One region of the Pseudomonas oryzae genome, then DNA from elsewhere that is predicted to be linked to it. Evidence: predicted binding sites of a transcription regulator. Region 1 holds the regulator's gene; the other holds the start of a gene.

What was found. Region 1 encodes sigma-54, which starts transcription at its own class of promoters, with help from an activator protein. Its sites were predicted from a motif close to ANTGGCATNNANNTTGCTNT; they were not measured.
Region 2: BLT78_RS12080 (ammonium transporter) is a predicted target of sigma-54. The motif match lies at 10,074-10,093, and genes of this name have one in related genera.

The regions. Positions count from the first base shown of each region.
Region 1 is NZ_LT629751.1:90,842-105,593, reverse strand. Features, by position in the region: gene hisG (ATP phosphoribosyltransferase) at 71-706, opposite strand; gene murA (UDP-N-acetylglucosamine 1-carboxyvinyltransferase) at 716-1,981, opposite strand; gene BLT78_RS00535 (BolA family protein) at 2,005-2,244, opposite strand; gene BLT78_RS00530 (STAS domain-containing protein) at 2,352-2,660, opposite strand; gene BLT78_RS00525 (MlaC/ttg2D family ABC transporter substrate-binding protein) at 2,657-3,301, opposite strand; gene mlaD (outer membrane lipid asymmetry maintenance protein MlaD) at 3,314-3,787, opposite strand; gene mlaE (lipid asymmetry maintenance ABC transporter permease subunit MlaE) at 3,787-4,584, opposite strand; gene BLT78_RS00510 (ATP-binding cassette domain-containing protein) at 4,584-5,393, opposite strand; gene BLT78_RS00505 (KpsF/GutQ family sugar-phosphate isomerase) at 5,599-6,573, shown strand; gene BLT78_RS00500 (KdsC family phosphatase) at 6,573-7,097, shown strand; gene lptC (LPS export ABC transporter periplasmic protein LptC) at 7,108-7,677, shown strand; gene lptA (lipopolysaccharide transport periplasmic protein LptA) at 7,664-8,209, shown strand; gene lptB (LPS export ABC transporter ATP-binding protein) at 8,206-8,931, shown strand; gene BLT78_RS00480 (RNA polymerase factor sigma-54) at 9,142-10,632, shown strand; gene hpf (ribosome hibernation-promoting factor, HPF/YfiA family) at 10,705-11,013, shown strand; gene ptsN (PTS IIA-like nitrogen regulatory protein PtsN) at 11,024-11,488, shown strand; gene rapZ (RNase adapter RapZ) at 11,492-12,349, shown strand; gene BLT78_RS00460 (HPr family phosphocarrier protein) at 12,367-12,639, shown strand; gene pmbA (metalloprotease PmbA) at 12,789-14,138, opposite strand; gene yjgA (ribosome biogenesis factor YjgA) at 14,232-14,752, shown strand, end outside.
Region 2 is NZ_LT629751.1:2,678,855-2,693,606, forward strand. Features, by position in the region: gene nifA (nif-specific transcriptional activator NifA) at 1-671, shown strand, start outside; gene nifB (nitrogenase cofactor biosynthesis protein NifB) at 978-2,492, shown strand; gene BLT78_RS12040 (4Fe-4S dicluster domain-containing protein) at 2,523-2,801, shown strand; gene BLT78_RS12045 (ArsC/Spx/MgsR family protein) at 2,811-3,254, shown strand; gene BLT78_RS12050 (nitrogen fixation protein NifQ) at 3,257-3,841, shown strand; gene BLT78_RS12055 (rhodanese-like domain-containing protein) at 3,838-4,194, shown strand; gene grxD (Grx4 family monothiol glutaredoxin) at 4,213-4,539, shown strand; gene BLT78_RS12065 (glutaredoxin family protein) at 4,612-4,854, opposite strand; gene BLT78_RS12070 (monovalent cation:proton antiporter family protein) at 5,001-6,959, shown strand; gene BLT78_RS12075 (OprD family porin) at 7,275-8,540, shown strand; gene BLT78_RS12080 (ammonium transporter) at 8,607-9,815, opposite strand; gene BLT78_RS12085 (deoxyguanosinetriphosphate triphosphohydrolase) at 10,219-11,550, shown strand; gene BLT78_RS12090 (YggL 50S ribosome-binding family protein) at 11,617-11,955, opposite strand; gene dacB (D-alanyl-D-alanine carboxypeptidase/D-alanyl-D-alanine endopeptidase) at 12,163-13,608, shown strand; gene rlmKL (bifunctional 23S rRNA (guanine(2069)-N(7))-methyltransferase RlmK/23S rRNA (guanine(2445)-N(2))-methyltransferase RlmL) at 13,837-14,752, opposite strand, start outside.

The sequences.
Region 1 (14,752 bases):
GACTAGCAAGCCTTCCGCGCGGGCACCCGAATATTTCGCTATGACACGGATAGGCGTGGGCAGGGTCGGATCAGCCGCGGTGTCGCGACTCGACGGCACCGCGCAGGGTGTCGATCAGCGCCTGGATGCGCGCATGCTGCATCTTCATCGACGCCTTGTTGACGATCAACCGCGAGCTGACCTGGCAAATCAGCTCCTGCGGTTCCAGACCGTTGGCGCGCAGGGTGTTGCCGGTGTCGACCACGTCGATGATCTTGTCGGCCAGACCGACCAGCGGCGCCAGCTCCATGGAACCGTACAGCTTGATGATGTCGACCTGGCGCCCCTGCTCGGCGTAGTAGCGCTTGGCCACGTTGACGAACTTGGTGGCCACGCGCAGGCGCCCCTTGGGCTCCGGCGCGCCGACCTTGCCGGCGGTCATCAGCTTGCACTTGGCGATCTGCAGGTCGAGCGGTTCGTACAGCCCCTGGCCACCGTACTCGAGCAGCACGTCCTTGCCGGCCACGCCGAGATCGGCGGCACCCTGCTCGACGTAGGTCGGCACATCGGTGGCGCGCACGATCAGCAGGCGCACGTCCTCCTGGGTGGTCGGGATGATCAGCTTGCGGCTCTTGTCCGGATTCTCGGTCGGCACGATGCCGGCCTCGGCGAGCAACGGCAGGGTGTCGTCGAGAATGCGGCCCTTGGACAGCGCGATGGTCAGCATGACTTGCCCCTAGCCCGGCACGCGGCGGATCTTGGCGCCCAGGAGCTGCAGCTTCTCCTCGATGCACTCGTAGCCACGGTCGATGTGGTAGATGCGGTCGATCAGGGTATCGCCGTCGGCGACCAGCGCGGCGATGACCAGGCTGGCCGAGGCGCGCAGGTCGGTGGCCATCACCGGGGCGGCCTTCAGGCGCGGTACGCCGGTGACGATGGCGGTGTTGCCCTCGATCTGGATGTGCGCGCCCATGCGCTGCATCTCCAGCACGTGCATGAAGCGGTTCTCGAAGATGGTCTCGATCACCGTGCCGGTGCCTTCAGCCACCGCATTCATGGCGATGAACTGCGCCTGCATGTCGGTGGGGAACGCCGGATAGGGCGCGGTGCGGATGTTGACCGCCTTGGGCCGCTTGCCCTTCATATCCAGCTCGATCCAGTCCTCGCCGGTGGTGATCTCGGCGCCGGCCTCCTGCAGCTTGAGCAGCACGGCCTCGAGAATGGTCGGATCGGTGTCCTTGAGCTTGACCCGGCCGCGGGTCGCCGCGGCGGCCACCAGGTAGGTGCCGGTCTCGATGCGGTCGGGCATCACGGCGTAGCTGGTGCCGTTCAGGCGCTTGACGCCATCGACGGTGATGGTAGAGGTACCGGCACCCTGGATCTGCGCCCCCATGGCGATCAGCATGTTGGCCAGGTCGACCACTTCCGGCTCGCGCGCGGCGTTCTCGATCACGCTGCGACCGTTGGCCAGGGTGGCGGCCATCAGGATGTTCTCGGTGCCGGTCACGCTGACGGTGTCGAAGCAGTAGCGCGCACCGCGCAGGCCACCCTCGGGAGCCCGCGCCTTGATGTAGCCGCCTTCGACATCGATGATCGCGCCCATGGCTTCGAGGCCGCGGATGTGCAGGTCGACCGGACGGGTGCCGATGGCGCAGCCACCCGGCAGGGCCACCTCGGCCTGGCCGAAGCGAGCGACCATCGGACCGAGCACCAGGATCGAGGCGCGCATGGTCTTGACCAGTTCGTAGGGCGCCACCAGGGTCTTGATGCTGGTGGAGTCGACCTCGACGTCGAGCTTCTCGTTGATCACCGGCTGTACGCCCATGCGGCCGAACAGCTCGATCATGGTGGTGATGTCGTGCAGGTGCGGCAGGTTGCGCACGGTGACCGGCTCGTCGGCCAGCAGGGTGGCGGCGAGGATCGGCAGCGCCGAGTTCTTCGCGCCGGAAATGCGGATTTCCCCGTCGAGCGGGGCACCACCGGTAATGATCAGTTTGTCCATTGGGAATCTCGGGCGACGGGCGCTCAGGCGCGCTCGGCCCAGGCAGCCTGGGTGAAGAATTTCATGGTCACGGCGTGGATGCTGCCGTTGGCGATCCAGTCGTTGAGATGGGCGTAGATCTGCTGCTGGCGCTTGACCGGGCTGAGGGCGGCCAGCTCGTCGCTGATCAGGTTCAGCTGGAAATCGCAGCCCTGGCCTTCGACTTCCACGCGGGTGCCGGGCAGATTCGCTTCGAGATGGCGTTTGACGTCTTCAGCCTGCATAACTACTCAACCTCACATAGGGGAACCGGCGCACAGGCCGGGCATCATACAAAAAAGCCCCGCGCCTGCGAACCCTGCCCGCAGTGCCGACGGCCACGGGCAGCACCTCAGTCAGCCAGCGGCAGCAACTCGAGCAGGCCGTAGACCTCGGCGACCTGGCGCATGTCGTCCGGCAGGTTGCGGATCTGCAGCTGCTTGCCGGTGGCCCGGGCGTCGCGCAGCCAGCACAGCAGCAACGACAGACCGACGCTGCTGCTCTGGGTGATGGCGGCGCAGTCGACCCAGACATCGCGCCCGGCGCTGGCGGCGAGCAGGCGCCTGCCGGCGTCGCGCAACTCGGCGCCGACGTGCATGTCGATCACCCCGTGCAGGGCCAATCCGCCGGACTGCACCTCGCGCAGCGTGCCACGCGTCACTGCTGGCCAGCCTTGACGTCGGTGGACTCCTGAGCGCGCGCCACGGCGTCACCCCAGGTGGCGATCACCTTGTCGAGGTCGTTGCCGTTGCTACGCATCGACTCGGCGAACTGGTCGCGGAACAGCTTGCCGATGTTGATGCCGTTGATGATCACGTTGCGCACCTTCCAGACGCCACCCTTCTGCTCCATGGTGTAGCTCACCGGATAGATGGCGCCGCTGCGGCCGACCACCTCCATGTTCACCGAGGCGCGTCCAGGCTCGCTGGACGGCACCGCCGGCAGCATACGGATCTCCTGGTTGTCGTACTCGAGCAGGGCATTGCCGTAGAACTTCACCAGGCTACGCTTGAAGCTTTCCTGGAACGCCTGCATCTGCGCCGGCGAGGCCTGGCGGCTGTAGCGCACGGTCATCACACCACGGGCAAAGCCGTCGAAGTCGACCACCGGATCGAGGATGCCATTGAGGGCCTGATAGTAGGCCTCGGGGTCCTGCTTGAACTGCTCGCGCTTGCTGTTCAACTCCCCCAGCACCTGGTCGGTGGTGGCCTGGACCACCTGTTGCGGCGTGGCCGCGGCATGACCGACGAACGGCAGGCAGGTCAGCAGCACCAGCAGGCTGCGACGCAATGTCTTGAGCATGACGAATGTCCTTTATTGCTTGGCGGGTTCTTTGTTGACGGAGTTGAGCAGGAACTTGCCGATCAGGTCTTCCAGCACCAGCGCCGACTGGGTATCGCGGATCACCCCACCGTCTGCCAGCATCTGCTCCTCGCCACCGACACTGATGCCAATGTACTTCTCGCCGAGCAGGCCGGCGGTGAGGATCGACGCGGTGGAGTCCACCGGTAGATTATCGACACGCCTGTCGAGTTCCATGGTCACCCGCCCCATGTAGCTGTCGCGATCCAGGTCGACCGCGACCACCTTGCCGATGGTCACCCCGGCCATGGTTACCTTGGCGCGCGGGCTAACCCCGGCGGTGTTGTCGAAGTAGGCGTAGATGCGGTAGGTGTCCTGGGCCGAGCCGATGGTCAGGCCGCTGACGCGCAGCGCCAGCAGCAGCAGGGCCAGCAGGCCGGCCAGGAGGAACAGGCCGACGCCGATTTCCAGAGAGCGCGATTGCATCAGAAGTCTCCAAACATCAGAGCGGTGAGAATGAAGTCGAGGCCGAGCACGGCCAGCGAGGCGTAGACGACGGTGCGGGTGGTGGCGCGGCTGATGCCCTCGGAGGTGGGCTCGCAGTCGTAGCCCTGGAACACCGCGATCCAGGTCACCACCACGGCGAACACCACGCTCTTGATGATGCCGTTGAGCACGTCGCCATGGAACTCGACGCTGCGCTGCATGTTGCCCCAGTAGGAGCCCTCGTAGACGCCCAGCCAGTCCACGGCGACCATCGCGCCGCCCCAGATGCCGACCACGGTGAAGATCGCCGAGAGCAGCGGCATGGAGATGAAGCCGGCCCACAGCCGCGGGGCGATGATGTACTTGAGCGGGTCGACGCCGATCATCTCCAGACTGGACAACTGCTCGGTGGACTTCATGTTGCCGATCTCCGCGGTCAGCGCCGAACCGGCGCGCCCGGCGAACAGCAGCGCGGTGACCACCGGCCCCAGCTCGCGCAGCAGGGTCAGCGCGACCATCTGGCCGACCGCCTCCTCGGAGGCGAAGTCGACCAGGATGTTGTAGCCCTGCAGGGCCAGCACCATGCCGATGAAGACGCCGGAGACGACGATGATCGCCAGCGACAGCACGCCGACCGCGTACAGCTGCTTGATCAGCAGCTGCAGAAAACTGCCGGCCCCATTGCGACCGAACAGGGCATGCACGAGAAACAGCGTCGAGCGTCCGAGCGCCTCGACCACGTCGAGCCCGGCGCGGCCGAGCAGGCGCACGCGCTCGAGGGGGGAAGTCCTGCGCATCAGGCGTCTCCCAGCAGGTCGCGGCGATAGTCGGCCGCGGGGAAGTGGAACGGCACCGGACCGTCGGCGATCCCCTGCATGAACTGGCGGATCCGTGGATTGTCGGACTCCATCAGCTCGGCCGGCGTGCCCTGACCGAGCACCTGGGTGTCGCCGACCACGTACAGGTAATCGGCGATGCTGGCGGTCTCCGCCAGATCGTGGGAAACCACGATGCTGGTCAGGCCGAGGGCATCGTTGAGCAGGCGGATCAGGCGCACCAGCACGCCCATGGCGATCGGGTCCTGGCCGACGAAGGGTTCGTCGTACATGAGGATCTGCGGATCGAGGGCGATCGCCCGCGCCAGCGCCACGCGGCGTTTCATGCCGCCGGACAGCTCATCGGGCATCAGCTCGATGGCGCCACGCAGGCCGACCGCCTGCAGCTTCATCAGCACGATGTCGCGGATCATCTCCTCCGGCAGGCTGGTGTGCACCCGCAGCGGGAAGGCGACGTTCTCGAACACGTCGAGGTCGGTGAACAGCGCGCCGCTCTGGAACAGCACGCCCATCTGCTTGCGCATGTCGAACAGCTCGCTGCGCGACAGCTCGGGCAGGTTCTGCCCGTTGACGATCACCTTGCCACTGGAGGGACGCAACTGGGCGCCGATCAGGCGCAGCAGGGTAGTCTTGCCGCAGCCGGAGGGACCCATGATGCCGGTCACCTTGCCACGCGGGATCGCCAGATCGACGTTATCGAAGATGGTGCGCGTGCCGCGCTTGAAAGTGACCCCTTTCAGCTCGACGGCATACGCGTTGTCGCTAGTCATCGGAACTCCTTGCAGGCCGGCCGTCCGTGCGGGTGCCGAGCGCAAGGCAGTCGCACTCCTGCAGCCGATGGCCGAATAGCCGCGCACTATAGCACCGCCGGCCGACCACTCCCAAGCATCGCGCCGACCATTCGAGCGCAGATGATGAGCCGTCGGCACTTTGTCGGTATACTCTGCTGCTTACTTCGTCCAGCCTGTCCAGTCCATGCCCCAGACTCCGTCCTTCCTCCAGTCCGCCCAGCGCACCATCCGCCTCGAGCTGGATGCGGTGAACGACCTGCTGACGCGCATCAACGGCGACTTCGTTCGCGCCTGCGAGCTGCTGCTGGCCTGCCAGGGCCGCGTGGTGGTGGTCGGCATGGGCAAGTCCGGCCACATCGGCCGCAAGATCGCCGCCACCCTGGCGAGCACCGGCACCACGGCGTTCTTCGTCCATCCGGCCGAGGCCAGCCACGGCGACATGGGCATGATCACCCGCGACGACGTGGTGCTGGCGCTGTCCAATTCCGGTTCGACCGCCGAGATCGTCACCCTGCTGCCGCTGATCAAGCGCCTGGGCATCACCCTGATCAGCATGACCGGCAACCCCGATTCGCCGCTGGCCAAGGCGGCCGCCGTCAACCTGGACGCCAGCGTGGCCCAGGAAGCCTGCCCGCTCAACCTGGCGCCGACCTCCTCGACCACCGTCTCGCTGGTGCTCGGCGACGCCCTGGCCATCGCCCTGCTCGAGGCACGCGGCTTCACCGCCGAGGACTTCGCCTTCTCCCACCCGGGGGGCGCACTGGGCAGACGCCTGCTGCTCAAGGTGGAGAACATCATGCACAGCGGCGACGGCCTGCCGCAGGTCCAGCGCGGCACGCCGCTGCGCGAGGCGCTGCTGGAGATGACCCGCAAGAGCCTGGGCATGACCGTGGTGCGCGACGCCGACGGCCGCCTGGCCGGCATCTTCACCGACGGCGACCTGCGCCGCGCCCTCGACCGTGGCGTCGACGTGCGCAGTGCGACCATCGACGAGCTGATGACCGCCGGCGGCAAGACCGCCCGCCCGGACATGCTCGCCGCCGAAGCGCTGAAGATCATGGAAGACAACCGCATCAGCGCGCTCGCGGTGGTCGACGCCGAGCACCGTGCCATCGGCGCGCTGAACATGCACGACCTGCTGCGCGCCGGAGTAATGTGATGAACGGTGACCTGCTGCAACGCGCCGGCGCGATCCGTCTGGCAATCTTCGACGTCGACGGCGTGCTGACCGACGGCAAACTGTACTTCCTGCCCGAGGGCGGCGAGTTCAAGACCTTCAACACCCTCGACGGCCACGGCATCAAGATGCTGATCGCCTCGGGCGTGCGCACCGCCATCATCAGCGGGCGCAGCGCCGCGGTGGTCGAGCGCCGGGCGAAGAACCTCGGCATCCACCATCTGATCCAGGGCCGCGAGGACAAACTGGTCGTGCTCGATGAACTGCTCACCGAACTGGGACTCTCATACGAGCAGGTCGCCTATCTGGGCGACGACCTGCCCGACCTGCCGGTGATCCGCCGGGTCGGCCTCGGCATGGCGGTCGCCAGCGCCGACGCCTTCGTGCGCCAGCACGCCGCCGGCGTGACCCAGGCGCGCGGCGGCGAAGGCGCCGCGCGCGAGTTCTGCGAGCTGATCATGCGCGCCCAGGGCACGCTGGAGGCGGCCCAGGCGGCCTACCTGTAACGGAACCCCGATGAACCGCACACTGCGCACCTTCTTCCCGTTCGCCCTTGCCGCCGCCCTGCTGGCGGCCATCGGCTACTGGAACATCCGCCCGGAAAGCTTCATGGAGCCGTCGGCCGCCACCGGTGGCGACAGCGCCATCGACTTCTTCGTGGAAAACGCCCGCAGCGTGCAGTTCCAGGCCGACGGCAAGCTGCACTACCGGATGACCGCGACGCGCCTCGAGCACCTGCGCAGCAGCGATACCACCCTGCTGAGCCAGCCCGACCTGCTGCTCTACCGCGGCAGCGACTATCCGTGGCACGTGCAGAGCGAGCGCGGCGAGGTGTCCCCCGGCGGCACCCAGGTCGAGCTGATCGATGCGGTGCGCGTCGAGCGCACCGACGCCAAGGGCCGCCCGACCATACTCACCACCAGCCGCCTCAGCGTGTTTCCCGAACGGGAATACGCCGAGACGGCCCAGCCCGTTCGCATCGAAGCCGCCAACGGCGTGACCAGCGCCACCGGCATGCAGGCCTATCTCAACGAAAGCCGGATGCTCCTGAAATCCAACGTGCGAGGACAGCATGAGGTTCGCTAACCCCCTTCCCCTCCTCTTCGGCCTGGGCATCCTGCTGGCCGGCGCCTCCGCCTGGGCCCTGCCCTCCGACCGCGAGCAACCGATCCGCGTGCAGGCCGACAGCGCCGAACTCGACGACGCCAAGGGCGTCGCCGTCTACCGCGGCGGCGTGGTGATCACCCAGGGCACCCTGAAGATCACCGGCGACACCGTGACCATCACCCAGGACAAGAATGGCGACATCGAGGTATTCACCTCGGTCGGCAAGCCGGCCTACTACGAACAGCAGCCGGCGACCGACAAGCCGGTGGTCAAGGCCTACGGCCTGACCATCCAGTACTTCGCGGTCAACGAGCGCATCGTGCTGATCGACCAGGCCAAGGTGGTGCAGGAAGGCAACACCTTCGAAGGCGAGAAGATCGTCTACGACACCCAGCGGCAGATCGTCAACGCCGGCCGCGCCACCGGCAGCAGCGTGACCACCCCGCGCCCGCGCATCGACATGGTGATCCAGCCGCGCAAGAAGGCCGAGCCGGAGCAGAACGCGCAATGAGTACGCTGATCGCCCAGCACCTGGCCAAGAGCTACAAGGGCCGCGCCGTGGTGCGCGACGTCAGTCTGTCGATCGACAGCGGCCAGATCGTCGGCCTGCTCGGCCCCAATGGCGCCGGCAAGACCACCTGCTTCTACATGATCGTCGGCCTGGTCCACGCCGATCAGGGCCGCGTGCTGATCGACGACCAGGACGTCACCCATCTGCCGATGCATGGCCGCGCACGCGCCGGCATCGGCTACCTGCCGCAGGAAGCCTCGATCTTCCGCAAGCTGACGGTGGCCGACAACATCATGGCGATCCTCGAGACGCGCAAGGACCTCGATCGCGCCGGGCGCCGCGAAGCCCTGGAAGGCCTGCTGCAGGAGTTCCACATCAGCCACATCCGCGACAATCTCGGCATGAGCCTGTCCGGCGGCGAACGGCGGCGCGTGGAGATCGCCCGCGCCCTGGCCAGCGACCCGAAGTTCATCCTGCTCGACGAGCCCTTCGCCGGCGTCGACCCGATCTCGGTGGGCGACATCAAGCAGATCATCCACCACCTGAAGAGTCGCGGCATCGGCGTGCTGATCACCGATCACAACGTGCGCGAAACCCTGGACATCTGCGAGACGGCCTACATCGTCAACGCCGGCCAGTTGATCGCCGAGGGCGACGCCGAGAGCATCCTCGCCAACCAGCTGGTGAAGGACGTCTACCTGGGTCAAGAGTTCCGCCTGTAAGTCCCTCCCACCGCTTCACGCATGAGCCGCACGCCCGCCGTACCGCGCGGGCGTCGCATATCCCTACCTGACTGCGGCTTTTCGCCTGCCTGTCAAGCCTAGGCAAACTGGCAAATATCGGGCATATAATTTGCTATCAGCGGCGCCCCGGCGCCCAGCAGTGGACAGCGCGCAGGCGCTGGCAGACCCCAAGGTGCCAACTCCCAAGCCATGAAACACTCGCTAGTCCTCAAGATGGGCCAGCAGCTGACGATGACCCCGCAGCTGCAACAAGCCATTCGTCTGCTCCAGCTGTCGACCCTCGACCTGCAGCAGGAAATCCAGGAAGCCCTCGACTCCAATCCGATGCTCGAGCGCCAGGAAGACGGCGATGATTTCGACAGCGGCGACCCGCTGGCCGAAGGCGACGCCACTCACGGTGCGGCGAGCCTGGAGGGCGGCAGCGTCAGCGTCGAACGCGACCCCGACAGCCTCGACGAAGGCCAGTGGGAAGAACGCATCCCCAGCGAGCTGCCGGTGGACACCGCCTGGGAGGACATCTACCAGACCAGTGCCAGCAGCCTGCCGAGCAGCGAGGACGACGAGTGGGACTTCACCGCGCGCACCTCCTCCGGTGAAAGCCTGCAGAGCCACCTGCTCTGGCAGCTCAACCTGACCCCGATGAGCGACAACGACCGGCTGATCGCCATGTCGATCATCGACGCCATCAACAACGACGGCTACCTCGAGGAAAGCCTCGAGGACATCCTCACCTCCCTCGATCCCGAGCTGGGCATCGAACTGGACGAGGTGGAGATGGTGCTGCACCGCGTGCAGCAGTTCGAGCCGCTGGGCATCGGCGCGCGCGACCTCAGCGAGTGCCTGCTGCTGCAGCTCAACCAGCTGCCGGCCACCACCCCCTGGCTCGACGAAGCGCGCCGCGTGGTGCGCGAATACCTCGACCTGCTCGGCAGTCGCGACTACAGCCAGCTGATGCGCCGCCTGCGGGTCAAGGAAGACGAACTGCGCCAGATAGCCGAGCTGATCCAGCGCCTCAATCCGCGTCCCGGCGCGCAGATCGAGGCCAGCGAAGCCGAGTACGTGGTGCCCGACGTGATCGTGCGCAAGGACAACGAGCGCTGGCTGGTCGAGCTCAATCCCGACGCCATGCCGCGCCTGCGCGTCAACCCGCACTACGCCGGCCTGGTGCGCCGCGCCGACTCCAGCGCCGACAACACCTACATGCGCAACCAGCTGCAGGAAGCGCGCTGGTTCATCAAGAGCCTGCTCAGCCGCAACGAGACGCTGATGAAGGTCGCCACCCAGATCGTCGAGCTGCAGCGCGGCTTCCTCGAATACGGCGAGGAGGCGATGAAACCGCTGGTACTGCACGACATCGCCGAGGCGGTGGGCATGCACGAGTCGACCATCTCGCGGGTCACCACGCAGAAGTACATGCATACCCCGCGCGGCATCTACGAACTCAAGTATTTCTTCTCCAGCCATGTCAGCACCGCCGAGGGTGGCGAATGCTCGTCGACGGCGATCCGCGCCATCATCAAGAAGCTGGTGGCCGCGGAAAATCCGAAAAAGCCGTTGAGTGACAGCAAGATCGCTGGTTTACTGGAAGAGCAGGGGATTCAGGTGGCCCGCCGGACAATTGCCAAGTACCGGGAATCCCTGGGCATTGCGCCATCGAGCGAGCGCAAGCGACTGGTGTAACGACTGATCGCGAACACAGTTATTCGATGACGGGGCAACCCGTCAGCAACGTGGGTAATAAGGAGAAGCGGTATGCAAGTCAATATCAGTGGCCAACACCTGGAAGTGACCGACACTCTGCGCAACTACGTGAACGAGAAGTTCGAGCGCCTGGCACGCCATTTCGACCGCATCACCAACGTTCAGGTGATCATGCAGGTGGAGAAACTGAAGCAGAAGATCGAAGCTACCCTGCACGTTGCCGGCGGCGAAGTGGTCGCCAACGCCGAGCACGAAGACATGTATGCAGCCATCGACCTCCTGGCTGACAAACTGGACCGTCAGCTGATCAAGCACAAGGAAAAGCAGATCGAGCGCGAACAGGGCGCCGCCGCCCGCTGATCATTTTCCGATGATTCGACTAGAGCATATCCTGACCCCCGGCCGTTCCCAGGTGAACGTGCCGGGAGGCAGCAAGAAACGCGTTCTGGAACAGATCGCCAACCTCGTAGCCCGGGATATTCCCGGGCTCGACGCACATGACATCTTCGAAAGCCTGGTGGCTCGCGAGAAGCTCGGCTCCACCGGCTTCGGCAACGGCATCGCCATTCCGCACTGCCGGCTGGCCGGCTGCTCGGTGCCGGTGAGCGCCCTGCTGCGTCTGGACGCCCCGGTGGACTTCGATGCCCTCGATGGCGCCCCGGTGGACCTGCTGTTCGTCCTGCTGGTGCCCGAAGCTGCCACCGAAGAGCACCTCGAGCTGCTGCGCCAGATCGCCGGCCTGCTCGACCGCGCCGACGTGCGCGAGCGCCTGCGCCAGGCCCGGGACGGCTTCGACCTGTACCAGGTGGTGCTCGACACCGTGGATGGCCGCTGAGTCATGCGTCTGGTCATTGTCAGCGGCCGCTCCGGGTCGGGGAAGAGTACCGCCCTGGCCGTGCTCGAGGACAACGGCTTCTACTGCATCGACAACCTGCCGGCCAGTCTGTTGCCGGACCTGGCCGAGCGCGCCCTGCTGCACACCGAGCTGTCGCAGCCGCAGGTTGCCGTGTCGATCGATGCGCGCAATCTGCCCAGCCAGCTCAAGCGCTTTCCCGAACTGCTGGAGCAGCTGCGCCAGCACAACATCCAGTGCGATGTGCTCTATCTGGATGCCGACAACGCCACCCTGCTCAAGCGCTTCTCGGAAACCCGTCGACGCCATCCGCTGACCAACGCGACCCGCTCGCTGGTCGAGGCGATCGACGACGAACACCAGCTGCTCGGTCCGATCGCCGATCTCGCCGATCTGAAGATCGATACCGCCAACCTCAACCTCTACCAGCTGCGCGACAGCATCAAGCTGCGCCTGCTGGAAAAGCCGGATGCCGGTACCGCCTTCCTGATCGAATCCTTCGGCTTCAAGCGCGGCATGCCGATCGACGCCGACCTGGTGTTCGACGTGCGCTGCCTGCCCAACCCCTACTGGAAGCCGGACCTGCGCGAACACAGCGGACTGGAGCAGCCGGTCCGCGACTACCTCGACGCCCAGACCGACGTCGAGGAAATGTACCAGGACATCGTCGCCTACCTCGGCAAGTGGCTGCCGCGCTTCGCCGCCAGCAACCGCGCCTATGTCACCGTGGCCATCGGCTGCACCGGTGGCCACCACCGCTCGGTGTACCTGGCCGAACGGCTGGGCACCGCGCTGCGCGACAGCCTGGGCAACGTGCAGATCCGCCACCGCGACCTCAAGTAAGGACCCCGATCCCCCCGATGCCAGCCTGCGACGTCACCATCATCAACAAGCTCGGCCTGCACGCCCGCGCCGCCGCCAAGTTCGTCGGCGTGGCCGGACGCTTTCCCTGTCAGGTGCGGGTCGGCCGCTCGGCCGACAGCCTGGTGGACGGCAAGAGCATCATGTCGGTGATGATGCTGGCCGCCGGCAAGGGCACCTCGATCCATCTGTGCACCGAGGGCGAACAGGATCACGAGGCCCTGCAGGCGCTGATCGAGTTGATCAACAACTACTTCGACGAAGGCGAGTAGCGCCTGCAGGCAAGTGCTGGCGCAGGGTAGACAAAGGCGCAGCCTTGTCTACCAGAGACCACGCAGCGGGCCGGGCGGTGGAAGATCGCGGCGCGAGTCTTCCACGGGGTGGCCATCCAACCTACGGGCGCCCCTGCCCCAGCGCGACCTCAGCTGCCGCCGACCATCATCCGCTCGATCAGCACCGAACCGGTGCGCACGTTGCCGCGCGCCTCCACGTCGGAGCCCACCGCGACTATGCCGCTGAACATGTCGCGCAGGTTGCCGGCGATGGTCACCTCCTGTACCGGGAACTGGATGATCCCGTTCTCCACCCAGAAGCCGGCAGCACCGCGCGAGTAGTCGCCGGTGACCAGGTTGAGCCCCTGCCCCATCAGCTCGGTGACCAGCAGGCCGCGATCCATGCGGCGGAGCAGCGCCGCCTGGTCCTCGCTGCCGTGGCTGACGAACAGGTTGTGCACGCCGCCGGCGTTGGCGGTGCTCGGCAGGCCCAGCTTGCGCCCGGAATAGGTGCCCAGCGCGTAGGACACCAATTTGCCGCCGTCGACGAAGGGCTTGGCGTAGGTCGCCAGGCCGTCGCCGTCGAAGCTGGCGCTGCCCATGCCGCGCGGCAGATGCGGCCGTTCGTCGAGGCTCAGCCACTCGGGGAACAGCGTCTGCCCCAGCGCCCCCTCGAGGAAGGAGGACTTGCGGTACAGGTTGCCGCCGGAGATCGCGGCGAGGAAATGGCCGAACAGCCCGGTGGCCAGTTCGGCGGCGAACAGCACCGGCACTTCGCAGGTCGGCACCGGCCGCGCGCCCAGGCGCGCCACCGCGCGCTCGGCCGCGCGCCGGCCGATCGACTCGCCGCCGGCCAGCTCGCTGCCGACGCGGCTGACGTCGTACCAGTAGTCGCGCTGCATCTGCCCCTCGCCCTCGGCGATCATCACGCAGCTCAGGCTGTGCCGGCTGGAGGCGTAGCCGCCGACGAAGCCGCGGCTGTTGCCGTACACGCGGCAGCCGAGGTGGGTATTGAGGGTGGTGCCGTCGGCCTTGGTCACCCGCGGATCGGCGGCAAAAGCGGCGGCCTCGCAGGCCAGCGCCTGCTCGATGGCCTGCTCCGGGCTGATCGCCCAAGGATGGTAGAGGTCGAGATCGGGCAGTTCGCGGGCCATCAGCGCGGCATCGGCCAGCCCGGCACAATCGTCCTCCGAGGCGTGCCGGGCGATAGCCAGCGCCGCCTCAACCGTTTCCCGAATGGCCGCCGCCCCCTGCGCCGACGTGCTCGCCGAGCCCTTGCGCTGCCCCAGGTAGAGGGTGATGCCGAAACCGCGGTCGCGGTTGAACTCGACCGTCTCCACCTCGCCCTGACGCACGCTGGTCGACAAGCCCTGCTCCAGCGACACCGCCACCTCGCAGTCGGTGGCGCCCTGGCGGCGCGCTTCGGCGAGGATCGCCTCGACCTGCTCCTGCAATCCCGGCAGGGCCTGCGGCCCCACGCTTTCCACGGCTGAACTCATGTCCTGCTCCTGTTTTCCCGCCGGCACGCCGGCCGGGCCGGACAAGCGGCCCCTGAGTGGTTATCATGGCGCGTTTCCCAGCGGACCCGCCCCATGTCTGAACAATTCGACGACGACTTCTCCGGAGAGAAGAGCAAATCCCAGGTCAAGCGCGAGCTGCACGCCCTGCAGGACCTCGGCGAGCGCCTGACCACGCTCAAGCCCGAGCAGCTCGAACGCCTGCCGCTCTCCGACATGCTGCTCAGGGCCCTGCTCGAGGCGCCCAAGCACAAGGCCCACGCCGCCCGCAAACGCCACATCCAGTACATCGGCAAGCTGATGCGCAGCCAGGACATCGAGGCGATCACCGGCCTGCTCGACCAGATGGACGCCTCGACCCGCCAGTACAACGAGCGCTTCCACGCCCTCGAGCGCTGGCGCGACCGCCTGGTCGGCGGCAGCGATGCCGACCTCGAGGCGCTGCTCGGCGAATACCCCGAGGCCGACGTCCAGCACCTGCGCCAGCTGATCCGCCACGCCCAGCACGAGGCCGCGCACAACAAGCCGCCGGCAGCCGCGCGCAAGGTGTTCAAGTACCTGCGCGAGATCGACGAGACCAAGCGCGGCCTGCGCTG
Region 2 (14,752 bases), 2.1 Mb from region 1:
TCGAGCAGGCCGACGGCGGCACCCTGTTCCTCGACGAGATCGGCGAGATCTCGCCGATGTTCCAGGCCAAGCTGCTGCGCGTACTGCAGGAGGGCGAGTTCGAGCGGGTCGGCGGCAACCAGACGGTCAAGGTCAACGTGCGCATCGTCGCCGCCACCAACCGCGACCTGGAGGCCGAGGTGGAGAAGGGCAAGTTCCGCGAGGACCTCTACTACCGCCTCAACGTGATGGCCATCCGCATCCCGCCGCTGCGCGAGCGCAGCGCCGACATTCCCGAGCTGGCCGAATTCCTCCTGGCCAAGATCGGCCGCCTGCAGAACCGCACGCTGAGCATCACCGACAGCGCCATCCGCCTGCTGATGAGCCACCGCTGGCCGGGCAACGTGCGCGAGCTGGAGAACTGCCTGGAGCGTTCGGCGATCATGAGCGAGGACGGCACCATCACCCGCGACGTGGTGTCTCTGACCGGCCTCGGCCACGACAGCCTGCCGCTGGCGCCGCTGCCCGAGGTCAACCTGGCCGACGAGGCGCTGGACGACCGCGAGCGGGTGATCGCCGCCCTCGAACAGGCCGGCTGGGTGCAGGCCAAGGCGGCGCGCCTGCTGGGCATGACCCCGCGGCAGATCGCCTACCGCATCCAGACCCTCAACATCCACATGCGCAAGATCTGAACGGAGTGCGCGTGCCCGGGCGGCGGCCAGGGCACGCGCATGACTCCACCTGTGGGGCGCATTCATTCGCCTGTCCGGCGCCACGCGGCGCGAACGAATTCGCCCCAGCAGCGGACTCGGCCACCCTCCCTGCGATCTCTCCCTCCCCTTGTCGCCTATCCGACAAAGCCTCGCCCGCATCCCTGTCGGCAGCCCGACAAATCCGCGCACCGCAATATAAAAAACCCTTAAAAAACAATTACATGAGATGACGGCACGGGCTTTGCTCGGCTATTGGCGACTTCCTCTTCCCTGCGGAGACCGACCATGGAACTGAGCGTACTTGGGCAGAACGATACGGGGCAGCACGGTGCCGGCGGTTGCTCCTCCGGCTCCTGCGGCAGCACCGACGACCAGCTGTCCCACCTGCCGGATCACATCCGCGAGAAGGTGCACAACCACCCCTGCTACTCGGAAGAGGCCCACCACTACTTCGCGCGCATGCACGTGGCGGTGGCGCCGGCCTGCAACATCCAGTGCCACTACTGCAACCGCAAGTACGACTGCGCCAACGAATCGCGCCCGGGCGTGGTGTCCGAGCTGCTCACCCCCGACCAGGCGGTGAAGAAGGTCAAGGCGGTCGCCGCGACCATCCCGCAGATGACCGTGCTCGGCATAGCCGGCCCCGGCGACCCCCTGGCCAACCCGCAGCGCACCTTCGACACCTTCCGCCAGCTCTCCGAACAGGCGCCGGACATCAAGCTGTGCGTGTCCACCAACGGCCTGGCCCTGCCCGACTGCGTCGACGAGCTGGCCAAGCACAACATCGACCACGTGACCATCACCATCAACTGCGTGGATCCGCAGGTCGGCGCCAAGATCTATCCGTGGATCTACTGGAACAACCAGCGCATCCGCGGCGTGAAGGCGGCGAAGATCCTCATCGAGCGGCAGCAGAAGGGCCTGGAGATGCTGGTCGCGCGCGGCATCCTGGTGAAGGTCAACTCGGTGCTGATCCCCGGGGTCAACGACGAGCACCTCAAGGAGGTCAGCAAGGTGGTCAAGGCCAAGGGCGCCTTCCTGCACAACGTCATGCCGCTGATCGCCGAGGCCGAGCACGGCACCTTCTACGGCGTGATGGGCCAGCGCAGCCCCGAGCCGGAGGAGCTGCAGGACCTGCAGGACGCCTGCGCCGGCGACATGAACATGATGCGCCACTGCCGCCAGTGCCGCGCCGACGCGGTCGGCCTGCTCGGCGAGGATCGCGGCGAGGAGTTCACCCTGGACAAGATCGAGGAGATGGAAATCGACTACGCCGCCGCCATGGTCAAGCGCGCCGCGATCCACGCGGCGATCAAGGAGGAGCTCGACGAGAAGGCGGCGAAGAAGGCGCGCCTGGCCGGCATGCGGGCCCCGCAGCTGGGCGACGACGCGCTCGGCAAGGGCTACCGCCCGGTGCTGATGGCCGTGGCCACCAGCGGCGGCGGGCTGATCAACCAGCACTATGGTCACGCCACCGAGTTCCTCATCTACGAGGCCGCGCCGAGCGGCGTGCGCTTCATCGGCCACCGCAAGGTCGACCAGTACTGCGTCGGCAACGACAGCTGCGGCGAGAAGGAATCGGCGCTCGCCGGCAGCATCCGCGCCCTCAAGGGCTGCGAGGCGGTGCTCTGCTCGAAGATCGGCTTCGAACCCTGGGGCCTGCTGGAAGCCGCCGGCATCCAGCCCAACGGCGAGCACGCCATGGAGCCGATCGAAGAGGCGGTGATGGCGGTGTACCAGGAAATGATCGCCGCCGGCCGTCTCGACCAGGACCAGCCGGCGCTGCGCGCCAACGCCTGAACGCCGTGTTCGCTTGAGGGAGGGGAAACCATGGCACTGAAGATCGTCGAGACCTGCGTGAACTGCTGGGCCTGCGTGGACGTCTGTCCCAGCGAGGCCATCTACGAGAGCAGCGCGCACTTCAAGATCAACGCCCACAAGTGCACCGAGTGCGAGGGCGACTTCGCCGAGCAGCAGTGCGCGAGCATCTGCCCGATCGAGGGCTCCATCCTGCTCGCCGACGGCAGCCCGGCCAACCCGCCGGGCTCGCTCACCGGCATCCCGCCCGAGCGTCTGGCCGAGGCCATGCGCGAAATCCAGGCACGCTGAGGCACCGTGATGACCCGCATCGTCTTCTACGCAAAGCCCGGCTGCGCGACCAACGCTCGCCAGCAGCGGCTGCTGCGCGCCGCCGGCATCGACCTGGAGGTGCGCGACCTGCTCGGCGAGCCGTGGAACGCCGAGCGGCTGCTGGCGTTCTTCGCCGACCGGCCGGTCAGCGAGTGGTTCAACCGCGCGGCGCCGGCGGTGAAGGCCGGCGCGGTGGTGCCCGAGGCGCTGGATCGGGTCCAGGCCCTCGCGCTGCTGCTGGCCACGCCGCTGCTGATCCGCCGTCCGCTGCTGCAGCTTGGCACGAAGCACCTGGCCGGCTTCGACCCGCTGGCTCTGAATGCGCTGCTGCCCGAGCAGCACCGCCTGCGGGAGCAGCCGGCGGCCGACAGCGACAGCTGCGCGCGGGAGGTCCACGGCCATTCCGCCTGCCGAGCGGCAGAGGAGGCATGACCATGCTGGCCCAAGCACACCCCCACATCGACATCGAGCGCGCGCCCAGCCGCCCCGCGAGCAACCGGGACTGGCTGGAGCGGATCCTGCTGGCCCAGCGCCAGGGGCGCAGCTGCCTGCCCGCGCAGCTCGGCCTGCCGGCCGCCGCATACGCCGAACTGATCCAGGCCAATTTTCCGGACGCGCTCCCCCTGTACGATGGCGCGCCGGCGCTGGCAGCCGAGCGCAATGACCTGCGCGCCGAGCTGCTGGAACTGCGCCGCGATGAATGGCAGGAGCTGTACGCGCTGCTGCTGGCGGGCCGGGCCGGACGCGATGCGCTCGAGGCGCCCATGGCCTGCATCGTCGCCGCCGCCTGCCTGGGCGGCGATCACCTATGGCGCGATCTAGGTCTGGGCTCGCGCGAGCAGCTGCGGGAACTGCTGGAACTCAACTTCCCGCGGCTGGCCAGTCGCAACGTCAACAACATGCGCTGGAAGAAGTTTTTCTACAAACAGCTGTGCGAGCAGGACGGCGGTTACGTCTGCCGCTCGCCCAGCTGCGAACGCTGCCCCACCTACCATGACTGTTTTGGAGATGAGCGATGAGCGACTTCAGGCATATCAGCGCCGAGCAGGCCGAGGGTCTGCTGGCCCGTGAGGAAACCGTCATGCTGCTGGACATGCGCGATGCGCGTGCCTACTGCCAGGGGCATGATCCGCGTGCCATCCACCTGAGCGACACCACTCTGCGCTCGCTGGTGAAGTACACCCCGCGCACGGTGCACATGATCGTCTGTGGCGATGAAGACAGTGGCAGCCAGGAGATGGCGCGGTTCTTCAGCGACTACGGCTTCGTCAACAGCTACAGCGTCGACGGCGGCTACGCCGCCTGGTCTGCCCGTCGCCAGCGCGGAACCGGCGCCCAGCGGGCCGCCCTGCGCCTGGCGGTCCACGGCTGAGGAGCACAGGAGATGAGCATGCAGGTCCTCGATACCGAAGCACGCATCCGCAAACAGATCGCCGAAAACCCGGTGATCCTCTACATGAAGGGCACTCCGGACGCGCCGGAGTGCGGCTTCTCCCGCGCCGCGGTGGGGGCGATGCAGAAGACCGGCAAGCCGTTCGCCTTCGTCAACGTGCTCACCGCCCCGCACATCCGCGAGAAGCTGCCGAAGATCTCGCAGTGGCCGACCTATCCGCAGCTGTTCGTCAACGGCGAGCTGGTCGGCGGTTGCGACATCGTCCTGGCCATGGAGGCCGACGGCAGCCTCGGGGAGCTGCTGGACGGCGTCCCCGCCGCCTGACGCCTGGTTGTCGGCGTCCGGCATCCACCGTCACTCCCCGGGCGGCGGGCGCCGGGCGCTGCCTTCAGCACCTCAGCTCAGGCCCAGGAAGGCGGCCACCTGCGCCTGATCGAACGGCCAGCCCAGCTCGGCCCCACTATCCAGACGGCGCAGCACCGGGATGCGCAGGCCATAGGCCGTCACCCACTCCTCGCGCTCGACGATATCCACCACCTCGACCTGCAGGCCGAGGCCGACGAAGGGCATGAGCTGCTCTTCCGCCACTTCGCAGAGATGGCAACCCAGGGTTCCGAACAGTTGGCAGTCGGGCAGCATGACATCGCTCATGGAGTTGAAACGCCCGGCAGTTTAGCATGCGCGCCCCGTCCGCCAGGCGCCGCCCCGCGCCAGGGCTGGACGCTGGCGCCCGAGCTTGGGCATCCTGCCTGTCCCAGCCTGACATTCTGCATGGAGCACCGCCGTTGTTCGTCAACCTGCTGATCATCCTCGCCGCCTCGCTGCTGGTCATCGCGGCCTTCCGTCCCTTCAAGCTGCCGCCACTGCTCGGCTACATGACGGTCGGCCTGGCACTCGGCCCCGGCGGCCTGGGCTGGGTCGAGCAGCACGAGGATCTGCCGCTGCTGGCCGAGTTCGGCGTGGTGTTCCTGCTGTTCAGCCTCGGCCTGGAGTTCTCCCTGCCGCGCATGCTCGCCCTGCGCAAGGTGGTGTTCGGTCTGGGCAGCCTGCAGGTCATCGCCTGCAGCCTGCCGCTGGCCGGACTGCTGACCCTCGCCGGCCTCGACCTTCCGGCTGCGCTGCTGCTCGGCGGCGGCCTGGCCCTGTCGTCGACGGCGATCGTGACCAAGGAACTGAGCAGCCTGGGCGAGGTGTTCAGCCCGCACGGGCAGAACGCGATCGGCGTCCTGCTGTTCCAGGACCTGGTGGCGGTGCTGCTGCTGACCATGATCCCGGTGATCGCCGGCGACAGCGAGCAGGTCTGGTACTTCGCCCTGCCGATCACCCTGGGCAAGGCCGCCCTGCTGTTCGCCGCCCTGCTGGTGGCCAGCCGCTGGCTGCTGCCGCGACTGTTCCACGAGGTGGCGCAGGCCAACGCCGCCGAGCTGTTCGTCCTGCTGGCGCTGGTCATCGTCATGCTCACCGCCTGGCTGACCCACCTGCTCGGCCTGTCCATGGCTCTCGGCGCCTTCCTCGCCGGCATGCTGCTCGGTGAGAGCCACTACCGCCACCAGATCGAGGCGGACATCCGACCGTTCCGCGACGTGCTGCTCGGCCTGTTCTTCGTCAGCGTCGGCATGTTCATCGATGTCGGCCAGTTCGCCTCCGACGGCCTGCTGATCCTCGGCATGACCCTGCTCCTGCTGCTGCTCAAGGGCGGCGCGGTCGCCGTGCTGGTGCGCCTGCGCGGCGGCGACACCGAGAGCGCGTGGCGCAGCGGCCTGGCGCTGGCGCAGGGCGGCGAGTTCTGCTTCGCCCTGGTCGCCCAGGCACAGCAGGTCGACCTGCTGCCGGCCGAGCTGGGCGGGCTGGTCCTCGCCGCCACTTTCTGCTCGATGGCGGTCACCCCGCTGCTGCTGCGCAACGCCCCGCGCATCGCCGCCCGCCTGGGCCAGCACCCGCTGGCCGAGAGCAATGCCGAGGACATCGCCAGCGCCTGCGCCGGGCATGACCAGCACGTGCTGATCTGCGGCTTCGGTCGGGTCGGCCAGTCGATCGGCCGCTTCCTGCGCCGCGAGGGCATCCCCTTCGTCGCCCTGGACAGCGACCCGGTGCGCGTGCAGGAAGCCGCGGCCGGCGAGATCAACGTGCACTACGGCGATGGCCGGCGCGGCGAACTGCTCGCCGCCCTGGGCGTCGCCCGCGCGCGCCTGCTGGTGGTGGCCGCCGACAATCCCGAGAGCGCCCTGGAAACGGTGCGTCAGGCGCGCAAGTTCTCCGCTACCCTGCCGATCCTGGTGCGCACCCGCGACGACAGCTACCTGGCCAGCCTGCAGGCGGCCGGGGCCACCGAGGTGGTACCGGAGGTGCTCGAGTCGAGTCTGATGCTCGCCTCCCATGCACTGGTCATGCTCGGCCTGCCGGAACGACGGGTACAGGCACGCATCGACGAGGTGCGCAGCGATCGCTACCACCTGCTGCACGGCTTCTATCACGGCGCCAGCGGCAGCCTGCTGGACCAGCAGGGCCGCCCGCGCATCCTGCTGCACGCCGTCAACCTGAGCAGCGGTGCCCATGCCTGCGGCCGGAGCGTGCTGGACATGGCTCTGGATGGACTGGGGGTCGAGGTCCAGGCGATTCGCCGCGACGGCGAGGAGTTGCACGCGAGCGACAACCCGTTCCTGCGCGAAGGCGACGCCCTGCTGCTCGCCGGCCCGCTGGACGCCATCGAAAAGGCCGAAGCCAAACTGCTCGCAGGACTCTGAGCGCTCGCTCCGCTCCCGCACGGGCGGGAGCGGAGCCCCCCCCCCCCGGAGGCAAGCCCTCACCGCGCAGGAATCACCGCCTGCCACGCTTCCCGGAGCACCGCCAGCCGCAATCAATCGGTCCACAGCTGGCAGGCCGGAGCATTAACAATCTAACGAAGCGGCCTAAAACTGCGAAACAATCGGCAACTTCGCGCGCATTAAGACCAATGTATAAGCGCAATCCATCAATTCGACATGTTTCATTCACGCCGCTTTCACAAAGAGCCAGACACTGGCCGGTCGCACCCCCCACACAAATCTGGAGCACACACCATGAGCCTGACCCCGCTCGCCCGCGCGGTTGCCTTCGCAACCCTCGGCGCCGGAATGATTATGCCGAGCCTCGCTCAGGCGGCTTTCGTAGAGGACAGCAAGGCCAGTCTGGAACTGCGCAACTTCTACTACAACAGTGACGTGCGCAATAACGCCTCCACCGCCAAGCACAAGAACGAAGAGTGGGCCCAAGGCTTCATCGCTCGCCTCGAGTCTGGCTATACCGAAGGCACCATCGGCGTTGGCGTCGACGCGCTCAGCACCCTCGGCGTCAAACTGGACTCCGGCCGCGGCACCAGCGGCACCGGCCTGCTGCAGCTCGACCGGGAAACCGGCGAGGCTCAGGACACCTATGGCGATCTGGGCGTCACCGCCAAGTTCAAGGCTTCCAACAGCGTCCTCAAGGTCGGCACCGTGATGCCGAACCTGCCGACCATTTCCGGCGTCGACAACCGCCTGCTGCCGACCAGCTACCAGGGCGGCTACCTGAACTCCCAGGAAATTGCCGGCCTCTCGCTGGACCTCGGCATGGTGAATCGCATCAACTACCGCGACTCGCAGGATCACGAAACCATGACCCTGGCCCGCACCAGCGCCTTCAATGGCCTGGGTGGCAAGGGTGACAGCGACCAGCTCGTGTTCGGCGGCGCCACCTACAAGTGGAACAGCGATCTGAGCACCGCCTACCACTACGGCAACCTGGACGAGCTGTACAAGCAGCACATCTTCAACCTCGTGCACGTGCTGCCGATCGCCGACGGCCACAACCTGAAGTCCGACCTGCGCTACGCCCACAGCAGCGAAGATGGCAACAGCAACGTGGACAACAACGCCTTCGGCGCCATGTTCACCTACACCCTCAAGGCTCACAAGCTGGGCCTGGGCTATCAGTCCCTGACCGGCGATACCGGCTATGCCTTCGTCAACGGCAACAACCCGTTCCTGGTCAACTACGTCACCATCCGCGACTTCGCCAACACCGACGAGCAGTCCTGGCAGGTCCGTTACGATTACGACTTCACCAACCTCGGCGCCCCGGGCCTGACCTTCATGACCCGCTACATCTCCGGCGACAACTTCGAGCTCGCCGACGGCAGCGAAGGCAAGGAGTGGGAGCGCAACATCGAGCTGAAGTACGTGGTTCAGCAGGGCACCCTGAAGAACCTCGGCGTGCACTGGCGCAACGCCCACACCCGCACCAACTTCGCCAACGGTGACATCGATCAGAACCGCCTGATCCTGTCCTACACCCTGCCGCTGTTCTGAGCAGCAGCCCGGTGAAAAAAGAAGCCCGCTCTCGAGCGGGCTTCTTCGTTTGCGGGGTCCTGACGATCAGTCGTGGCTGGTCGCACCGATCTTGTGGATCGACAGGTCGGCGCCGTAGTACTCCTCTTCGGCGCTCAGACGGATGCCGGTGATGCGCTTGAGCAGGCCATAGACCGCGAAGCCACCGGCCAGCGCCAGCGCGCAGCCGAGCGCCGTGCCGATCAGTTGGCTGACCAGGCTGACCCCGCCCAGCCCGCCGAGCAGCGGCTGGCCGAAGATGCCGCAGGCCACCCCGCCCCACAGGCCGCACAGGCCGTGCAGCGGCCACACCCCCAGCACGTCATCGATCTTCCAGCGGTTCTGGGTCGCGGTGAAGACCCAGACGAACAGCGCGCCGGCGATACCGCCGGTGATCAGCGCGCCGATCGGGTGCATCAGGTCGGAGCCGGCGCACACCGCGACCAGGCCGGCCAGCGGGCCGTTATGCAGGAAGCCGGGGTCGTTGCGCCCGACCAGCAGCGCCGCCAGGGTGCCGCCGACCATCGCCAGCAGCGAGTTGACCGCCACCAGGCCGCTGACGCCCTGCAGGGTCTGCGCGCTCATCACGTTGAAGCCGAACCAGCCGACGATCAGGATCCACGACCCCAGCGCCAGGAAGGGAATGTTGGAGGGGGCGAAGGCCACCAGTCGGCCATCGCGGTAGCGACCGTTGCGGTGTCCGAGCATCAGCACCGCCCCCAGCGCCAGCCAGCCGCCCACCGCGTGTACCACCACCGAACCGGCGAAGTCGTGGAAGGCGGCGCCGAAGCGCTCGGTCAGCCAGCTCTGCAGACCGAAATTGCCGTTCCAGATCAGGCCCTCGAAGAACGGGTAGATGAAGGAGACGATCAGCAGGGTGGCGCACAGCTGCGGGCCGAACCTGGAGCGTTCGGCGATGCCGCCGGAGATGATCGCCGGGATGGCGGCAGCGAAGGTCAGCAGGAAGAAGAACTTCACCAGGGCGTAGCCGTTGTCGACGGTCAGCGTGCTGGCCGGGGCGAGGAAGTTCACCCCGTAGGCCACCCAGTAGCCGACGAAGAAGTAGGCCAGGCAGGACACCGCGAAGTCGGCAAGGATCTTCGACAGCGCGTTGACCTGGTTCTTCTGGCGGACGGTGCCGACCTCGAGGAAGGCGAAGCCGGCGTGCATGGCCAGGACCATGACCGCGCCGATCAGGATGAACAGGGTATTGGATCCGTGAACCAGGCTGTTCACGGCAGTGGACAGGTTTTCCATCGGCGCGACGCGCTCCTCCGGTTGGCAGGAAAGCACCAAAGCAGACCACCGAGCAGCGAGTATGCACCATTTGAAAGCATGCGCATCTTCTCCGATCTTCCGCCATGCTGAAGCGATTGATCGAGGATCGCCGGTCGGACTGGCCCGCCAAGGCATGATCTTGTTGTTAATCAGGGACTTGTTGGTGTTAAGCAACGTCCTGTCGACCTCTGCGACGGCTGCCGGGGCAAGCGTTCGCACAAGCACACGAGGCCGTAATATGCAAGAGACATGCCGCCCCTTGCCTGAACACGCCGTTGCGACAATGGTGCACGGGCTGCGCCCCGCTGGCAGAGCGCCGGGGACTTGCGGGGCGCCGAGCAAGCCCGCAAGCTGGAGACTCCGCGATAGCTGAGGATTTCCCTTGGACTGGCACACCCTGCTTACCCGCGAGCGCTTCGGCAAACCCGCGCAGAGCACCGAGGAACTCGGTCGCAGCGCCTTCCACAAGGACCACGACCGCATCGTCTTCTCCGGCGCCTTCCGCCGCCTCGGCCGCAAGACCCAGGTCCACCCGGTTTCCAGCAACGACCATATCCACACCCGCCTGACCCACAGCCTGGAAGTGGCCTGCGTGGGCCGCTCGCTGGGCATGCGCGTCGGCGAGATGCTGCGCGAGGAGCTGCCGGCCTGGTGCGATCCCAGCGACCTCGGCGTGATCGTGCAGTCCGCCTGCCTGGCCCACGACATCGGCAACCCGCCGTTCGGCCACTCCGGCGAGGACGCCATTCGCCACTGGTTCCAGCTGGCGGACGAGCGCGGCTGGCTGGATGCCCTGAGTGAGGCCGAGCGCGCCGACTTCCTCTGTTTCGAGGGCAATGCCCAGGGCTTTCGCGTGCTGACCCAGCTCGAGTACCACCAGTTCGACGGCGGCACCCGGCTCACCTACGCGACCCTCGGCAGCTACCTCAAATACCCCTGGACCGCCCGCCACGCCGACGCCCAGGGTTACAAGAAGCACAAGTTCGGCTGCTATCAGAGCGAGCTGCCGCTGCTCGAGCAGATCGCCCGCAAGCTCGGCCTGCCGCAACTCGACGAGCAGCGCTGGGCGCGCCATCCGCTGGTGTACCTGATGGAGGCGGCCGACGACATCTGCTACGGCCTGATCGACCTCGAGGACGGCCTGGAGATGGATCTGCTCGACTATCCGGAAGTCGAGGCGCTGCTGCTCGACCTGGTCGGCGACGACCTGCCGGACACCTATCGCCAGCTGGGGCCGCGCGACTCGCGGCGACGCAAGCTGGCCATCCTGCGCGGCAAGGCCATCGAACACCTGACCAACGCCGCCGCACGCGCCTTCGTCGCCCAGCACGATGCCCTGCTCGCCGGCAGCCTGGAGGGCGATCTGGTCGAGCACATGCACGGCCCGGCCAAACTGTGCGTACTGCGCGCCAAGGGGCTGGCACGCGAGAAGATCTTCCAGGACAAGCGCAAGACCCTGCACGAGATCGGCGCCTACACCACCCTGGAGATCCTCCTCAACGCCTTCTGCGGCGCGGCGCTGGAGCAGCACGGCGGACGCTCGCCGTCGTTCAAGAACCGGCGCATCCTCGACCTGCTCGGCAACAACGCGCCCGATCCGCACTGGCCGCTGTATCGCGCCTTCATGCGGGTGATCGACTTCATCGCCGGCATGACCGACAGCTATGCCACGGAAATGGCGCGGGAAATGACCGGACGCTCGAGTCCGGTGTGAGGGAGCCCGAAAACGCAAAGCCCCGCGGCACGCCAGGTGCCGCGGGGCTTTGTCTGCTGCGGCCGATCAGGCGCCGATCGGCTTTTCCGGATACCAGGCATCGGCCAGCGCGCCGACGCGGAAGCTGGCCAGCTCGCTGCGCTCCTTGAGCCAGGCCTCGACCTTGGCGCGCTGCTCCTCGCTCACCGAGCCGCGCTTGCCGAGGCAGACCATGCCGAACTCGTCGCAGCCGATGAACATCAGGCCGTTGCCTTCGATCGCCTCGCGCAGGAACTGCTGCATGAAGGCGTCTTCACCCGCCTCGTCGAGGTCTTCGCGATAGGTGAGGATCAGCTCGAAACCGAGTTCCTGGAACTCTTCGACACAGAGCTTCTTGCGCAGGCGGCGGGAGCGGTTGGTAGCCATGGAGATATCCTCGAACAATTGGGCGAGGCACTCTACCAGCTTGTGCGAGCCAGGCCCATGACCACGTGCCGCCCGGCGCGCAGAGTCGCGGAACAGAGGGTTTCAGGCATAATGAGAACTGCCTCTCCAATCACGCATGTGAGTTCTCTCGTGTCGTTGCCCCCACCCAAGTCCTTGCTCGCCAGAGCCAAGAATCTTTGCCGACCGCTGCGCCTGTTCGGCCTGGTCGGTCTGCTGCTGCCCATAGCCCTGCCCGTGACGGCCGACGCCACCGGCCTGCCGCCGCGCGTGGAACAGGCGCTGAAGGCCGGCAAGCTGAACAGCAATGCCCTGTCGCTGGCGGTCATCCCGCTCACCGGCCCCGGCAGCGCCAGCTATTTCAACGCCGACGTGGCGGTCAACCCGGCCTCGACCATGAAGCTGGTCACCACCTACGCCGCCCTCGAGCTGCTCGGCCCCACCTACCAGTGGAAGACCGCCTTCTACACCGACGGCCCGCTGCGCAATGGCGTGCTGCAGGGCAACCTCTACCTCAAGGGCGGCGGCGACCCCAAGCTGACCATGGAGCGTCTGTGGCTGCTGCTGCGCGACCTGCGCCATGCCGGCGTGCAGCATATCGAGGGCGACCTGGTGCTGGAGCGCAACCACTTCCGCAACCCGGCGCACACCCCCTTCGACGATGACGGCGGCGACCGCAGCAAGCCGTACCTGGTCGAGCCCGACGCGCTGATGGTCAACCTCAAGACCCTGCGCCTGATCGTGCGCGGCGAGGCACGCGGTGCCGTGGTGCAGGCCGAACCGCCGATCCCCTACATCCGCATCGACAACCGCGTGCGGGTGACCGGACCGGCGAGCTGCCCGAGCTGGCCGCAGGTGACCTACAACTTCCAGCAGCAGACGGACGGCACCCTCGACGTGGTCGCCGCAGGACAGATCCCGGAAGGCTGCAGCGGTCAGCGTTACCTGTCGCTGCTCGACCACCCGACCTTCGCCGGCGGCTCGGTGCGTGCCCTGTGGAACGAGCTGGGCGGCAGCATCGCCGGCCGCGACCGTCTCGGCAGCACGCCGGGCAACGCCCGCCTGCTGGCGCAGACCCTGTCGCCGGACGTGGTGGAGATCATTCGCGACATCAACAAGTACAGCAACAACACCATGGCCCGCCAGCTGTTCCTGTCGATCGGCGCGCGCCACCGCCTGCCGAGCGACGCCGACGATGCCGCGGCCGCCTACCGCGCCATCGACCAGTGGCTGGCCCGCAAGGGCATCCGCGCGCGGAACCTGGTGCTGGAGAACGGCTCCGGACTGTCGCGCCACGAGCGCATCAGCGCACGGGAAATGGCCGCCATGCTGCACGCCGCCTGGCACAGCCCGTACGCCGCCGAGTTCGTCTCCTCGCTGCCGCTGGCGGCCATGGACGGCACCCTGCGCAAGCGCATGCGCAACACCCCGCTGGCCGGCAACGCGCACCTGAAGACCGGCACGCTGAACAACGTGCGCGCCCTGGCCGGCTTCAGCCGCGACGCCCAAGGCAATACCTGGGCGGTGGTGGCGATCCTCAACCACCCGCGGCCCTGGGGCGCCTCGGCGATCCTCGATCAGGTGATCCAGGAGCTGTACCGCCAGCCCGACACCCTGGCCGGCCTGGGGCGCTGAAGCCGGAAACAGAAAACCGCCTGCCCGGGACACCGGACAGGCGGTTTTTCATGGGCGGTCGTTCGGCAGGGCAATGAGCTCGCGCCAGCGCTTGTACACCATCGGCGGCGCAGAGCTTCGGCAGGGAAAACGACCGCAGGTCTTTTCCACCCCTCCGCCCCCTAGCCGGGCATCGGTAGAGGATCGCTGCGCGAGCACTCTCCCCTGCCCGGCTGGATCAAGCCCGGGCTACCGAGCCGTCAGGCGCCAGGCGCGGTGGATCTTCGGGTTGCGGGCGAAGTCCGGATCGAGGGTCTTGGCGCTGATCTCCTCCACCGCGTAGCGCTGCTCCAGCGCCGGGTCGAGCTGGAACTTGCGGAAGTTGTTGGAGAAGTACAGCACCCCGCCCCTGGCCAGGCGCGCCATGGCCAGGTCGAGCAGACGCACGTGGTCGCGCTGCACGTCGAACACGCCCTCCATGCGCTTGGAGTTGGAGAAGGTCGGCGGATCGATGAAGATCAGCTCGTATTCGCCGCGATCGGCTTCCAGCCACTCCATCACGTCGCCCTGCTCCAGACGGTGCTTGTCGGAGAAGCCGTTGAGCGCCAGGTTGCGCCGCGCCCAGTCGAGGTAGGTCTTCGACAGGTCGACGCTGGTGGTGCTGCGCGCGCCGCCCTTGGCGGCGTGCACGGTGGCGGTGGCGGTGTAGCAGAACAGGTTGAGGAAGCGCTTGCCGGCGGCCTCCTGCTGGATGCGCAGGCGCAGCGGGCGGTGGTCGAGGAACAGGCCGGTGTCGAGGTAGTCGGTCAGGTTGACCAGCAGCTTGACGCCGCCCTCGCTCACCTCCATGAAACGCCCCTGCTGGTCCTGGCGCTCGTACTGCTTCTTGCCGGCCTGGCGCTCGCGACGCTTGATCACCACCCGCGCCGGATCCATGTCCAGCGCCTGGGGAATCGCCGCCAGGGCGTCGAGCAGGCGCGCCTGGGCCTTGTCCGGATCGACCGAGCGAGGCGGCGCGTACTCCTGCACGTGCACCCAGTCGCGGTACAGGTCGACCGCCAGGGCGTACTCGGGCATGTCGGCATCATACAGCCGGTAGCACTCGACACCGGCCTTGCGCGCCCACTTGCCCAGCTGCTTGAGGTTCTTCTGCAGGCGGTTGGCG